4 regions of the Irregularibacter muris genome follow, and region 4 is predicted to be linked to each of the others. Evidence: a T-box and tRNA genes for the amino acid it is inferred to sense, from the RefSeq annotation. Region 4 holds a T-box; the other regions hold tRNA genes.

The links. The T-box of region 4 lies ahead of leuS (leucine--tRNA ligase). A T-box ahead of a tRNA ligase gene usually reads a tRNA of that ligase, here a tRNA-Leu.
Region 1: it encodes a tRNA-Leu, which carries the amino acid that the T-box ahead of leuS (leucine--tRNA ligase) is inferred to sense. The anticodon was not compared.
Region 2: it encodes a tRNA-Leu, which carries the amino acid that the T-box ahead of leuS (leucine--tRNA ligase) is inferred to sense. The anticodon was not compared.
Region 3: it encodes a tRNA-Leu, which carries the amino acid that the T-box ahead of leuS (leucine--tRNA ligase) is inferred to sense. The anticodon was not compared.

The regions. Positions count from the first base shown of each region.
Region 1 covers NZ_JANKAS010000015.1:11,527-14,721, reverse strand. The annotation lists gene NSA47_RS12955 (SPOR domain-containing protein) at 1-533, opposite strand, end outside; gene NSA47_RS12950 (alpha/beta-type small acid-soluble spore protein) at 790-999, opposite strand; tRNA gene NSA47_RS12945 (tRNA-Leu) at 1,737-1,823, opposite strand; gene NSA47_RS12940 (ABC transporter substrate-binding protein) at 1,965-3,195, opposite strand, start outside.
Region 2 covers NZ_JANKAS010000015.1:2,163-5,357, reverse strand. The annotation lists gene NSA47_RS12915 (sigma-70 family RNA polymerase sigma factor) at 1-69, opposite strand, end outside; gene hpt (hypoxanthine phosphoribosyltransferase) at 239-769, opposite strand; gene NSA47_RS12905 (asparagine synthase) at 989-1,180, opposite strand; tRNA gene NSA47_RS12900 (tRNA-Leu) at 1,668-1,754, opposite strand; gene NSA47_RS12895 (metal-dependent hydrolase) at 1,945-2,883, shown strand; gene NSA47_RS12890 (NAD(P)/FAD-dependent oxidoreductase) at 2,931-3,195, opposite strand, start outside.
Region 3 covers NZ_JANKAS010000020.1:30,634-33,828, forward strand. The annotation lists gene NSA47_RS14430 (metal ABC transporter solute-binding protein, Zn/Mn family) at 1-1,504, opposite strand, end outside; gene NSA47_RS14435 (hypothetical protein) at 1,605-1,922, opposite strand; tRNA gene NSA47_RS14440 (tRNA-Leu) at 1,968-2,054, opposite strand; gene NSA47_RS14445 (flavodoxin) at 2,334-2,807, shown strand; gene NSA47_RS14450 (ABC transporter ATP-binding protein) at 2,923-3,195, shown strand, end outside.
Region 4 covers NZ_JANKAS010000023.1:10,789-13,983, forward strand. The annotation lists gene nadD (nicotinate-nucleotide adenylyltransferase) at 1-191, shown strand, start outside; gene yqeK (bis(5'-nucleosyl)-tetraphosphatase (symmetrical) YqeK) at 224-772, shown strand; gene rsfS (ribosome silencing factor) at 796-1,152, shown strand; T-box leader at 1,197-1,386, shown strand; gene leuS (leucine--tRNA ligase) at 1,446-3,195, shown strand, end outside.

The sequences.
Region 1 (3,195 bases), on a different contig from region 4:
TATATTGCAGATATCTGTTTCTCTAATTTTACTTTTTCTTCATTTTGAGTAAATGTAGTATTCCATGATGCAAGCTTCATGGTCTTGCTGAAAAACTCTATACTTTGGTCATCCAACTGCTTTTTTACTCTATTGGCTGTGGAATCTTCTAAAGCTCCTCCTGTTAGTACTAAAAACTTTTTTTCTTCTCTTATAATGCAAGGTATGTCCTTTTTCTTTAAATCATTACAAAATACTTCGGCGTTTTCTCTTGTGGAAAAAGATCCCAACTGAAAGTATTGAACTTCTCTTTCAGCATGAACATATTCTACATGAGAAGTAGCGGTTTTTTCTGTCGAGGTTTTTTCTGTGGATGCTTTTTCTTTAGAGTTTATAGCATAGAAATCAGAATAATATGCAGGGATAATAATAAATCTGGATAAGCTGTAGCCAAATACAATAGCCATAACCGGTAATACTATAAAGAATAATATTTTATTATTTTTTTTTATATTTATCTGTGCTAAATTACGTCTTATTCTATTGAATCTCATGGCAAACTCCTTTTTAAAATTAGTTTTTATAAGATTGTCCCTATTCTAATAAAATTCTATTTTTTAGAAAAAAAACCTTTAATAAAAAGAGTTTTCTTTCAATTTTTTTTAAAAGTTTTCTGCAATTTTCTACAATTTTCAACAACAGCACACACACACAAAATAAAAAGCTGCAAGGTAAAATTATTGCTTTATTTACCCACAGCTTTTTATTTTTAGTTAAGTTATTTACATTTTTCTGCTTTATCTATGGTTGTTACTTCATTTGATTTTGAGCTTGTTCTATCATTTTCTTAACCATAGTTCCACCTACATAGCCGTTTTCACGAGCTGTTAGGTTTCCTTTATCTACTGAATCATAATTAGAAATTCCTAATTCATTAGCAACTTCTAATTTAAAGCTATCTAATGCTTTTTTAGCTTCTGGAACTAATACTCTATTTCTTCCTGTATTATTGTTAGCCATTTTTTCTCCCCTCCTTTTCTTTTGGATTACTCTTAGTATTACCACACTCCATGCAACTATTCTGGTAATTTATTCATTAGTAATCAATGGAAAAAAGAAAAAATATTAATAAAAAAAAATGGTGCGAGGGATGGGATTCGAAGTCGTGCCCGACAGGCTTTTTCCCTTGATCTCCTTGCACTGTAGATTTATCTGATGGTTAGTGTATGTAGTTTATCTTATCATATACCTCGGGCTATAGTGGGTTCTCACCCCATCCCTTTTAATATCCTATCTTTAGCCTTTTTTTATATTTTATAGTTTGATTTGTGCTTTAATAAAAAAATGGTGCGAGGGATGGGATTCGAAGTCGTGCCCGACAGGATTTTTCCCTTGATCTCCTTGCACTGTAAATTTATCTGATGGTTAGTGTATGTAGTTTATCTTATCATATACCTCGGGCTATAGTGGGTTCTCACCCCATCCCTTTTAATATCCTATCTTTAGCCTTTTTTTATATTTTATAGTTTGATTTGTGCTTTAATAAAAAAATGGTGCGAGGGATGGGATTCGAAGTCGTGCCCGACAGGCTTTTTCCCTTGATCTCCTTGCACTGTAAATTTATCTGATGGTTAATGTATGTAGTTTATCTAATCATATACCTCGGGCTATAGTGGGTTCTCACCCCATCCCTTTTAATATCCTATCTTTAGCCTTTTTTTATATTTTATAGTTTGATTTGTGCTTTAATAAAAAAATGGTGCGAGGGATGGGATTCGAACCCACACAGCGTTAGCGCCACAGGTCCCTCAAACCTGCGTGTCTGCCAATTCCACCACCCTCGCACTTTTTATTGCTAAATAATATTATATTGGGGTTTTTCAAAATTGTCAATGTAAGGATTTAGGCTTTTATGATTTTTTTGGAATATTCATCTGTTCATTCTCCTTATCCTATTTCCTCTTATCTTGAGATTCACCCATTGTTTATTTATATTCCACATACCATTGTTCTATATTATTAAATATATTATAGTCTGTGGGGCTAATGGGACCTTTAATTCTATTATTAGTTATTAACGCCGACTTTTCCATATATAGACTAATGTATGGAAGTTGTTGGGATAATTTTCTTTGGATATTGGAATATATCTCTTTGCTTTTTTCTTCCTCATTAGTTCTTAAAGCTTCTATGAATAGTTTGTCCATTTCAGCATTGCTGTAAGAAATAAAGTTATCTCCCTCTTCAATCTCCTTAGAGTGAAAGGCAAAGGATAGATCAGGATTGAAGGATAAGTTCCACCCAGTGAGTATGGCTTGAAATTTTTTGGATTGTATTCTCTTTATAATTTCTTCTTGGGGAAGGTATTTTATGTCTACTCCTATGTCTACCTTTTTTAAATTCTCTTTAATTATTTCAGCTTCCTGTTTTCTATTTTCGTTATCTCCATTTGTAATAAGTTCAAAAGTAAATTCATATTTTTTATTCTCTATTTCTTTATTTACCAAACCATTATTATTGGTATCTACCCAACCCATCTGCTTTAATATTTCCTTTGCCTCCTCAGGTTGGTAGGGGTGAACTTTTTGTTCTTTGTCATACAACCAAGAAGTAGGGGATAATGGAATGTCTACTACTTCCCCCTGTCTATAGTGTATTTCTTCCAACATCTTTGGACGATTTATAGCCAATTGGAGGGCCTTTCTTACCTGATGATTTTTAAACAATTCATTTTCCAAGTTTAATGCTAAGAAATTGTATTTTTGTGTATCATAAGGATATATGCTTAATTGCTCATCTTCACCATATCTATTCCAGTCTCTATTAATAGCCCTAAATAGGTCTACGTCCTTAGCCTCAAAAGATTTAATAAGATCCTGTCTTTTATTCATTATTTTTGCAGTAATATTGTCTATATAGGGTATCTTCCCCCAGTATTTTTCATTGCTCTGTAAAGAGATTACTTTATTTTGCTGTATGCTTTGCAGTTGATAGGGTCCTGTTCCTATAGGACTCCATTTATGAGCACTCATTACCTCTTCTAGCTTATTATACTTATGGGCAGGCATAATGGGGAAAATTAAGGCTTCTAAATTTCCAATATATCCATTAGCAAAACTTATTTCAATGGTGTGATTATCGATAACATGATAACCAGAAATATTTTCAATGTAGCTTTTATAAGGAGATAGGGTATTCTTATGTCTTAGAGCATCT
Region 2 (3,195 bases), on a different contig from region 4:
AAGAATCTCGTAGGCAGTAAGATCCCCTTTTTTACAACGATGGATAAGCATCTTTTCCATGTCATTCATTAATTTCCCTCCTTTAATCTTTTGACGATAAAATCTCCTAAAAAGTTCCCACTTATTGTATAAATGTATTTCTTATCTCATTTCTTCATTACTGGGATTTTCCCTCTTTTTCATAAAAAAAATAGCCCATATTCAATGGACTACTAAACTAAAGGAATAATTTGAAATTTTACTTTTCAGTATCCCAAACAAATACATAGGGAACGTTTCGATAATAATCGCCATAGTTAAGGCCATATCCAACAATGAATTTATCAGGAATGGTGAAACCAATATAATCAGGTTGTAAGTCTACCTTTCGACGTTCGGGCTTGTCAATAAGAGTGCAGCATTTCAAGCTAGATGGTTCTCTCTTTCTCAAAAGATTTAATATAAAATCCATGGTAAGACCTGAGTCTGCAATATCATCTACAACTAATACATCATAACCTGATATATCAGTCTCTATATCTACTTTTAATTGTACTTGTCCACTACTTTTTGTGTCATGTCCATAACTAGAAGTGGAAATGAATTCTAGTTTAAGGGGTAGATTGATATTTCTTACGAGGTCTGCTGCAAAGATAAATCCTCCCTTAAGTATTGAAATGACCAGTAGGTTTTTTTCTTTATAATCCTTAGTAATTTTTTCCCCTAATTCTTTCACTGTATTGGCAATTTCCTCTGGTGAAAATAATATTTCTTTTACCTTCATCTCCATGGTTATCTCTTCACCTCTTATATATTTTTTCGTATTAAATTCTCTAAATCGTGCTTTAATATAGAAAGAAACAGTGACTCTAGTCACTGTTTCTTTCTATATTACCTTAAATTCTTGGCTTGTTCAATTAATTTTTCTTGTAAGTATAAAATCTAAAATTTTTTACTTGCTCATCTAGAGAAAATTTATACAAAAAGCAGGGATTTCTCCCTGCCTAATCTATCTATCTTGAATTAAGTCTATACTTCCTAATACCACATGAGCCAGACCAAATCCTAATAGCCCTGTTGCAACCATAGAACTCATATCTTCATTTTTAAAACCCTTTTTCTTCATATCTGACATTCTAGATGCCAAAGCTGCTCCAGTAACTACTGTCCCTAAGGCGGTTGGTATTAAGCCTTCTCGCATGATATAAACCCTCCTCCTATAGATAGATTCTATATTATTGTCTTCATTGTAAAATAATATATTCTCTCTTCGAACAAAAAATAAAAATGGTGCCGAAGGTGGGACTCGAAGTCGTGCCCGACGGGCTTTTTCCCATTCTTCTTGCACAGTAGATTTTTTTGCTGGCTAGTTATTTTATTTAATTTTTCTATATACCTCGGGCTTTAGTGGGTTCTCCTCCCACCCTATATATATTTATATTAATTTTTAATATTATCTCTATTTTTTATTTCTTCAAAAAATAAAAATGGTGCCGAAGGTGGGACTCGAAGTCGTGCCCGACGGGCTTTTTCCCATTCTTCTTGCACAGTAGATTTTTTTGCTGGCTAGTTATTTTATTTAATTTTTCTATATACCTCGGGCTTTAGTGGGTTCTCCTCCCACCCTATATATATTTATATTAATTTTTAATATTATCTCTATTTTTTATTTCTTCAAAAAATAAAAATGGTGCCGAAGGTGGGACTCGAACCCACACGGTATTGCTACCACTGGATTTTGAGTCCAGCGCGTCTGCCAATTCCACCACTTCGGCACTTCATAATTAGTACTTTACTATATTAGCACAATTATTTGTGTAATGCAATAGGGAATTTTTTTATCTCTTTCAAGGGCAAATGTATTTTTGTCTAATCTTGGGAAATTGGTTTACATAAAATTACTACTTTATTATGGGGCATTATATGTTATAATGGAGAGTAGTTGTTGACGAAAGGAGGACTCCTATGGATCCTATAACACATGGAATGGTTGGTCTTGCTATTGCTACTATTAGTGGTGAACCTATATTGGGTGCAGTAAGTTTAGGGACTACTTTAGGGGCCATGGCACCAGACTTGGATATCGTAATGCAATCTAAGGGACACTATGCATATTTGAAAAATCATAGGGGAATGTCACATTCACTTCCCTTTTTAGCTGGTATTGCTGGGATTATTTCAACCGTTATACATTTTATATTTCCTGCAACTGCCTTTGGACAGATATTGTTATGGACTTTTATGGGAACATTGTCCCATACCCTATTGGATATTTTAAACTCCTATGGGGCCCAGATATTTTGGCCTCTTAGCAAAAAAAGATTTTCAGGAAGTTTGCTCCTGGTGTACGATCCCATGGTCATTATATTGTCTCTATATCTGATATTTTCAAAGGAACCCAAGACCCTGCTTTCTATGAAGGTAGGTTTAATCTTTGTGATTTATCTTTTCATTAGAATAATTATGAAAAATAGAATATATGATAAAATTATTGATAAGTTTGGAAAGGACATTCACATTATGAGGGTGAATTTACTTCCTTCTATGATCGGCATGCATAAATGGCATTTCATTATTGATAGTCAGGAAAAATCTATTGTTGGAGAAATAAATATATTTAACAATAAGTTGAAAATCCTAAAAGAATTAGAAAAAAAAGAAATTCCTTTTATGGATGAAATCACCAATAGTGCCATAGGAAAGTTTTTCCAAAGCTTTACTCCTATTTACCATATTGATATACAGAAAAAAAATGGATATTATTATGTGACCTTTACTGATTTAAGATACTTTATAAAGGATGATTTTCTTCACCACGCTACAGCAATCCTTTCGGGGGAACTGGAGCTTTTAGAAGGACTATTTCATCCTTATAGTTTAAATCAAAGTGTTAGTGTCATATAAGAAAAAGTAGTCCTTATTCTAGGACTACTTTTTCTCATTTCCTATATTCATAATTGTTGAATCTTTTCATCATCAGAAAGATTTTTACCAAGAAGTTCAGAATAATCTTTTTCAGATTTTAGCAGTTTTTTTAATTTTCCTGCCATAGTTACATCGTTAATTAAGATGGCCCCGACCACCTTGTTATCTTTAAAGAAAATTTTCTTATAAACATCCTTTTTAGAATCTTTATATTTTAATGTAGAATACTCTCCCTCTCCTTCTCCGATATCCCCTATGGAAAAAATGCTATTTCCCATAATATTTAGCATA
Region 3 (3,195 bases), on a different contig from region 4:
CCTTCAAATTATCCACATTCTGTGTCATTAAATCCAAATACCCAATACCGCTTTCAAAATCATCCTTTGTAATGTTGTGGCAAGAATGAAAAAGCAGTTTTTTTGCACCTGTGGATTCACAGATGCTGTCCGCCATTTTCTCGTTGGAAAGCTCAATATGGAATACCGTGGGAATATTTTCATCCTTTACTTTGTCAATGAGGAAAGCAATGGTAGCTGCACTTGCTTCAGTTTCTGTGGAACAGCCAGAAAAAGCCGCGAAATAATTGAGTCCATAGGCCTCTGTAAAGTAACGGAATGGGAAGCGGTCCCCAAATATGAGCGTCTTTCGGTTGCCTGCCGACACGGCTTCCTTAAATGCATTATCCAGATTGCCCAGCTTTTCCAGGTAAGTGGCAGTATTGTGCTCATATACAGAGGCGTTTGCATTGTCTAAGGTGCAGAGCTTGTCGGATAAAGCTTGCACGATTGTCATTGCATTTTTAGGAGAAGTCCAAACATGTTCGTCATATTCGGCCTCATGGGCGTGATCGTGATCGAGAAGTGCCTCTTTAATATCTTCGGCTGTGGCCCCTGAGGGATAGTAGGTGGGCGCCCAATTCTCAGCATCAATTAGGGCATCTATACTTTCACTTCCGTATCTTAAATGGAAATGGGGTAATTCGTCTTCGTGCTCATGCTCATCATGGTCCTGGGGCTTGATTGCATGATCACTGAATGCTAAATAAGTGGGCAGTTTTTCAGAAGGCTTGGAAATCTGATAGACATACCAGACGTTGCTGATTTCCCCTTCATCATTGTAAACAGGCCGGTACTCAACGTAAGAGTATTCTCCGCTAACATTACCGACATCAGTAGAAATAGTCAGACCGGTATCAGTGATCTCAATGGTTTTATATTCTGTGGCGCGTTTTTGAAGAAAGTCTGTCTTTTCTTCTGCTGGAGTTTTTTCGTTCTTTTCGGCAGTAGCCGCAATATATTCATCCAGTGTTCCGTCCTCAAAATAAGGCAGAACCGATTGCCATGAACCTTTGAATTCCTCCAGTGGACGAGCTTCAATGTCTTCTGCATGGATTTCGTGGCTATGTTCATGGCCATGGTCATCCTCCATGCCCTCAACCATTTCTTCCTCTACAGTATCGACCAAATCCATAAGAGACACAATTTCCATGTTGCTTGTATCCATGGAATCCAGAATTTCGTCTATCCAAGCGTCAGATTCGCCGCCCACATAAATGAACATATCACAGTTTTGTATTCTGATTATGTCCTGGGGTGTAGGCTCAAAGGAATGGCTTTCAGCACCGGGAGATAAAAGCATAGTCAAATTTACGTTATCTCCGGCGATTTGCCTAATAAAATCATACTGTGGAAAAATGGTAGCAACAACATTGACTTTGTCACTATCATCTTCATTGGTACCAGCCGGATTATTCTTGGTGCAAGCGGTAAAAAGTACCGTTGTCATCATGATAATCAAAACAATTGATAGAATACGTTTCATAGAATAAACCTCCTTATTTTCTTAAATTTGGGCGCAAAAAAGCAAGGGAATACTATACCAAAAATAAAATGAGCCTAGTATTCTCTTGCTGGAGGTTATTCTAATTGTTTAAACGAACTTTTAATGAAACAAGTGTATGAAATCTCACTCTAGGGGAGACTGTGTTGACTGTTATTGTGAGGATAAGAAGCGTGCTTAGCGCCGTCACCGAAGCAAGAATGGTGGTAAAAATGTTTTTAAGTAGGTGATGGACTGTACCAAGCTGTGCACAGGTAGCACAGGTGCCTTCTGGGCCATGATGATCATGCTCGTGATCGGCATGGGTAAACAGAAACACTGCGGAAAGAGAGGTGGCAAAGACAAAGGCAATAAGCAGTAGCATGGCAATGGTTCTCTTGTTCGTATTATTCTTAAACATGCTTATTTGCTCCTTTCCGAAATACCCTGTATTTAATATCCATTATGGTGCGGAAAGGGGGACTCGAACCCCCATGAGTATTAGCTCACTAGAACCTGAATCTAGCGCGTCTGCCAATTCCGCCATTTCCGCATATACTTTTAATATATATACTATTATAAGGATATTTTTATGTCAATTCAATAGAATGGGGAAATAAAAGTCTATCAAGAAGTGTTGAAATCACTTTGCAGAGGGGATATGTTAATAGGTGGAATATTATATGAATCGTAAATGATGAATTTCGCCTTGCAATTCCGAACTTATCTTTCTATTTTATATAGAAATAAAAATTAAGTATTGCGTATTACATTGCATAATGTGGTTTAATATAAATAAGTAGGACTAAAGATGCAAAAGGAGATGACCTATATGAGCCATATACTCATTGTTTATTATTCACTTTTTCACAACACAGAAAATTTAGCATTAGAAATAGCAGAGCAGACAGGGGGTGTCCTAAGAGAATTAATTCCTGCTAAGAATTATTCCTTTGACTATAATACAGCTGCAAAAGAGGTAAGAAATGAAATTTCTCGAGGATTTTGCCCTAAGTTAGTTTCGGGAAATGAGTCAATAGAGGAATATCAAACAATATTTATAGGTACGCCCAACTGGTTTAAAACATTAGCTCCACCAGTGATGAGTTTTCTAAGACAACATAATTTCACAGACAAAACAATAATTCCCTTTTGCACCCATGGGGGCGGCGGCTTTGGTCAAATTGAAAAAGATATAGCAAAAGAATGTTCAAAATCCATAATCTTACCAGGTATTGCTGTAAATGGTACTGGTTCACCGGAAGAGGTGACAAATTGGCTAGAGACAATGGGGTACAAATTATGATAAACTCTAATTTATCAATGCCTAGCATGGACAACAACAGCAAAGATGAATAAAAATCTGGAGAGGATGAGTGGGAAAAACAATCTAAAGGATAAGATGGAGTAGGAGGGATACCTTGAGTAAAGTATTACGTTATATGAAGAAATATAGGATTTATGCCATACTTAGTCCAATACTTATGATTTTGGAGGTTTTGGCAGATATTATTATTCCCTATCTGATGTCACGAATCGTGGATATAGGAATTGCAAATAGGGATATTGATTATATTATAAAGATTGGTCTTTTCATGATTGTAGCTGCATTATTAGGCATGATTTTCGGGATTCTAAGTGCTCATTGTGGAGCAAGGGCAGGTTATGGATTTGCTGCGGAGCTAAGAAAGGAA
Region 4 (3,195 bases):
ATCAAAGAATAGAAGAAATCCATGAATTATTTGGACATAGAATTTTTAAAATGGATATTCCTGATTTAGATATTTCCTCTACAAATTTAAGAAAAAGAATAAATCAAGGAAAAAGTGTTAAATATCTCTTGCCGGAAACTGTAGAACAATATATCATAGAAAATAAATTATATAAGGATTTGAAAGGATAAATATGCTGTCTTATGAAGATTTAAAAAAAGAGATGAAACAAAGGCTAACCCCCTATAGATATACACATACTTTGGGAGTAGTGGATACGGCAGAACAATTAGCAAAAGCCTATGGGGGGGACATAGATAAGGCAAGGACAGCGGCTCTGCTACATGATTGTGCTAAAACAATGGGAACAGAGGAATTGTTGTCCAAAGCTAGAGAAAATGATGTGAAAATAGATGAGGTATCTTACCACCAAAAGGAACTTCTCCATGGCCCAGTAGGCAGAATTATTGCTCGAGATAAGTTGGGCATAGAAGATTCGGAGATATTAGATGCAATAGAATTTCATACCACAGGCAGGGTAGGAATGACAAAATTAGAAAAAATAATATATATAGCCGATTATATAGAACCAAGTAGAAATTACCCCGGAGTGGAAGAATTAAGAAATTTAGCCTTTCAGGATTTAGATAAAGCCCTTTTACAATCCCTGAATAATACTATACAATTCGTTATAAAAAAGAATGGATTCATCCATTTAAATAGTATTAAAGCAAGAAATGATTTACTGAAAAATACATATACTAATCAATAAAAGAAAAAATAAGGAGGCAAAGAATGTCTAATCAAGCAAAGGAAATGGCTCAAAAGATAGCAGAATGGATAGATGAAAAAAAAGGTAAAGATATAGACGTTTTAAATATAGAAAATCTTTCAACAATAGCAGATTATTTCGTTTTGGCCAGCGGGACATCAACCACTCAAGTACAGGCCATAGCCGACCATATCGAAGAAAAGGCAGAGAAATTTGAGGAGTTTTCCCTATTGAGAAAAGAAGGCTATAGAGAGGGAAGATGGATTTTATTGGATTTTAATGAGGTTATTGTTCATGTATTTCATGAGGAAGAAAGGGATTTTTACAAACTAGAAAGACTATGGCAAGATGCCAAAAATATAAATTTAAAAAGGGATTAGTTGACAGCTTTATCCCCTTATTCTATAATAAAAATAAGTTTATAAAAAGTATATCCTTGGAGTAGTAGACAGTTAGAATTTTATAGAGAGTCAGGGGTGGTGGAAACTGACAAAGGATACTGTTGAACTTGCCAAATGAAAAGATATACCGGTTAATGCCGTTAGACAAGATAAGTTGAACTGCTCTATGCAGTTAATTAGGGTGGTACCGCGAGCAAACCTCTCGTCCCTATCAGGGAATGAGGGGTTTTTTATATTTGTAAATTATAGTTAATAAAAGAGGAGGAAGAAAAATGACTTATCATTTTCACACCATTGAAAAGAAATGGCAAAAAAAGTGGGAAGAAGATAAAGCTTTTAAAGTAGAGCAAAACAATGACCCAAAATATTATTGTTTAGAGATGTTCCCCTATCCATCAGGTAAACTTCACATGGGTCATGTGAGAAACTATTCTATTGGGGATGTAGTGGCCCGATTTAAAAAAATGAATGGATACAATGTACTTCATCCCATGGGATGGGATTCCTTTGGATTACCAGCAGAAAATGCTGCCATTAAAAATCAAATTCATCCCAATATATGGACATGGGATAATATCAAACATATGGAAGACCAATTAAAAGAATTAGGGATTAGCTATGATTGGGATAGGGAAATAGCCACCTGCAGTCCAGAGTACTATAAATGGAACCAATGGCTGTTTTTAAAAATGTTTGAAAAGGGATTGGCTTATAAAAAAGAGGCAGCAGTAAACTGGTGCCCCTCATGTGCCACAGTATTGGCCAATGAGCAAGTAGTAGATGGTTCCTGTGAGCGCTGTGATAGTTCTGTGGAAAAGAAAAAATTAAGCCAATGGTTTTTTAAGATTACAGATTACGCAGAAAGACTATTGGAGGATTTGGATAAACTAGAGGGATGGCCTGAAAAAGTAAGATTGATGCAAAAGAACTGGATTGGGAAAAGTGAAGGAGCAGAAATTAGTTTTAAAATGGAGAATACTGAGGATGAAATCAATGTATTTACCACAAGACCAGATACCATCTTCGGCGTATCCTATTTGGTATTTGCTCCAGAGCATCCCTTAGTAGAGAAATTAATTAAGAATACACCCAAAGAGGAAGAAGTAAAAAAATTCATTAAAAGTGTACAAAGCCTTAGTGAAATTGATAGAACCTCTACAGAAACAGAAAAAGTGGGAATGCCCATTGGTGCCTATGCGATTAATCCTATGAACAATGAAAAAATTCCTATTTTAATTGCCAATTATGTGTTAATGGATTATGGTACAGGAGCGGTTATGGGAGTGCCTGCCCATGATCAAAGAGATTTTGAATTTGCTAAAAAATATGATTTGCCTATAAATATTGTTATTAAACCCCAGGATAAGGATCTTTCTATAGAGATTATGGATGAAGCCTATGTTGAAGACGGCATCATGGTAAACTCAGGAAGATTTGATACAATGGCAAATAGGGATGCCTTTGGTGAGATCGTCAAGGAATTAGAAGTAAAGGGAGCAGGAAAAAGTACCATCAACTACAGATTAAGAGATTGGCTGATTTCAAGACAAAGATATTGGGGAACACCTATACCTGTTGTTTACTGTGATCATTGTGGCGTTGTTCCCGTGCCAGTGAAAGATTTGCCTATAGAACTTCCTACAAAAGTAGAGTTTAAAAATGATGGCCGTTCTCCCTTATTAGACAATGAAGAATTTTTATATACATCTTGTCCTAAATGTGGGGAAAAAGCTAGAAGGGAAACCGATACAATGGATACCTTCGTAGATTCTTCCTGGTATTATTTGAGATATTGTGATCCTCATAATGATGAACTACCCTTTGATAAGGAAAAGGTGGATTATTGGTTAGGGGTAGACCAATATATTGGAGGAGTAGAGCACGCCATTCTTCATTTGTTGTATACAAGATTCTTTGCTAAGATATTGTATGATTTAGGCATGATTTCTAAAGATGAACCTATTCATAATCTTTTAACCCAAGGAATGGTGTTAAAGGATGGAGAGAAAATGTCTAAATCCA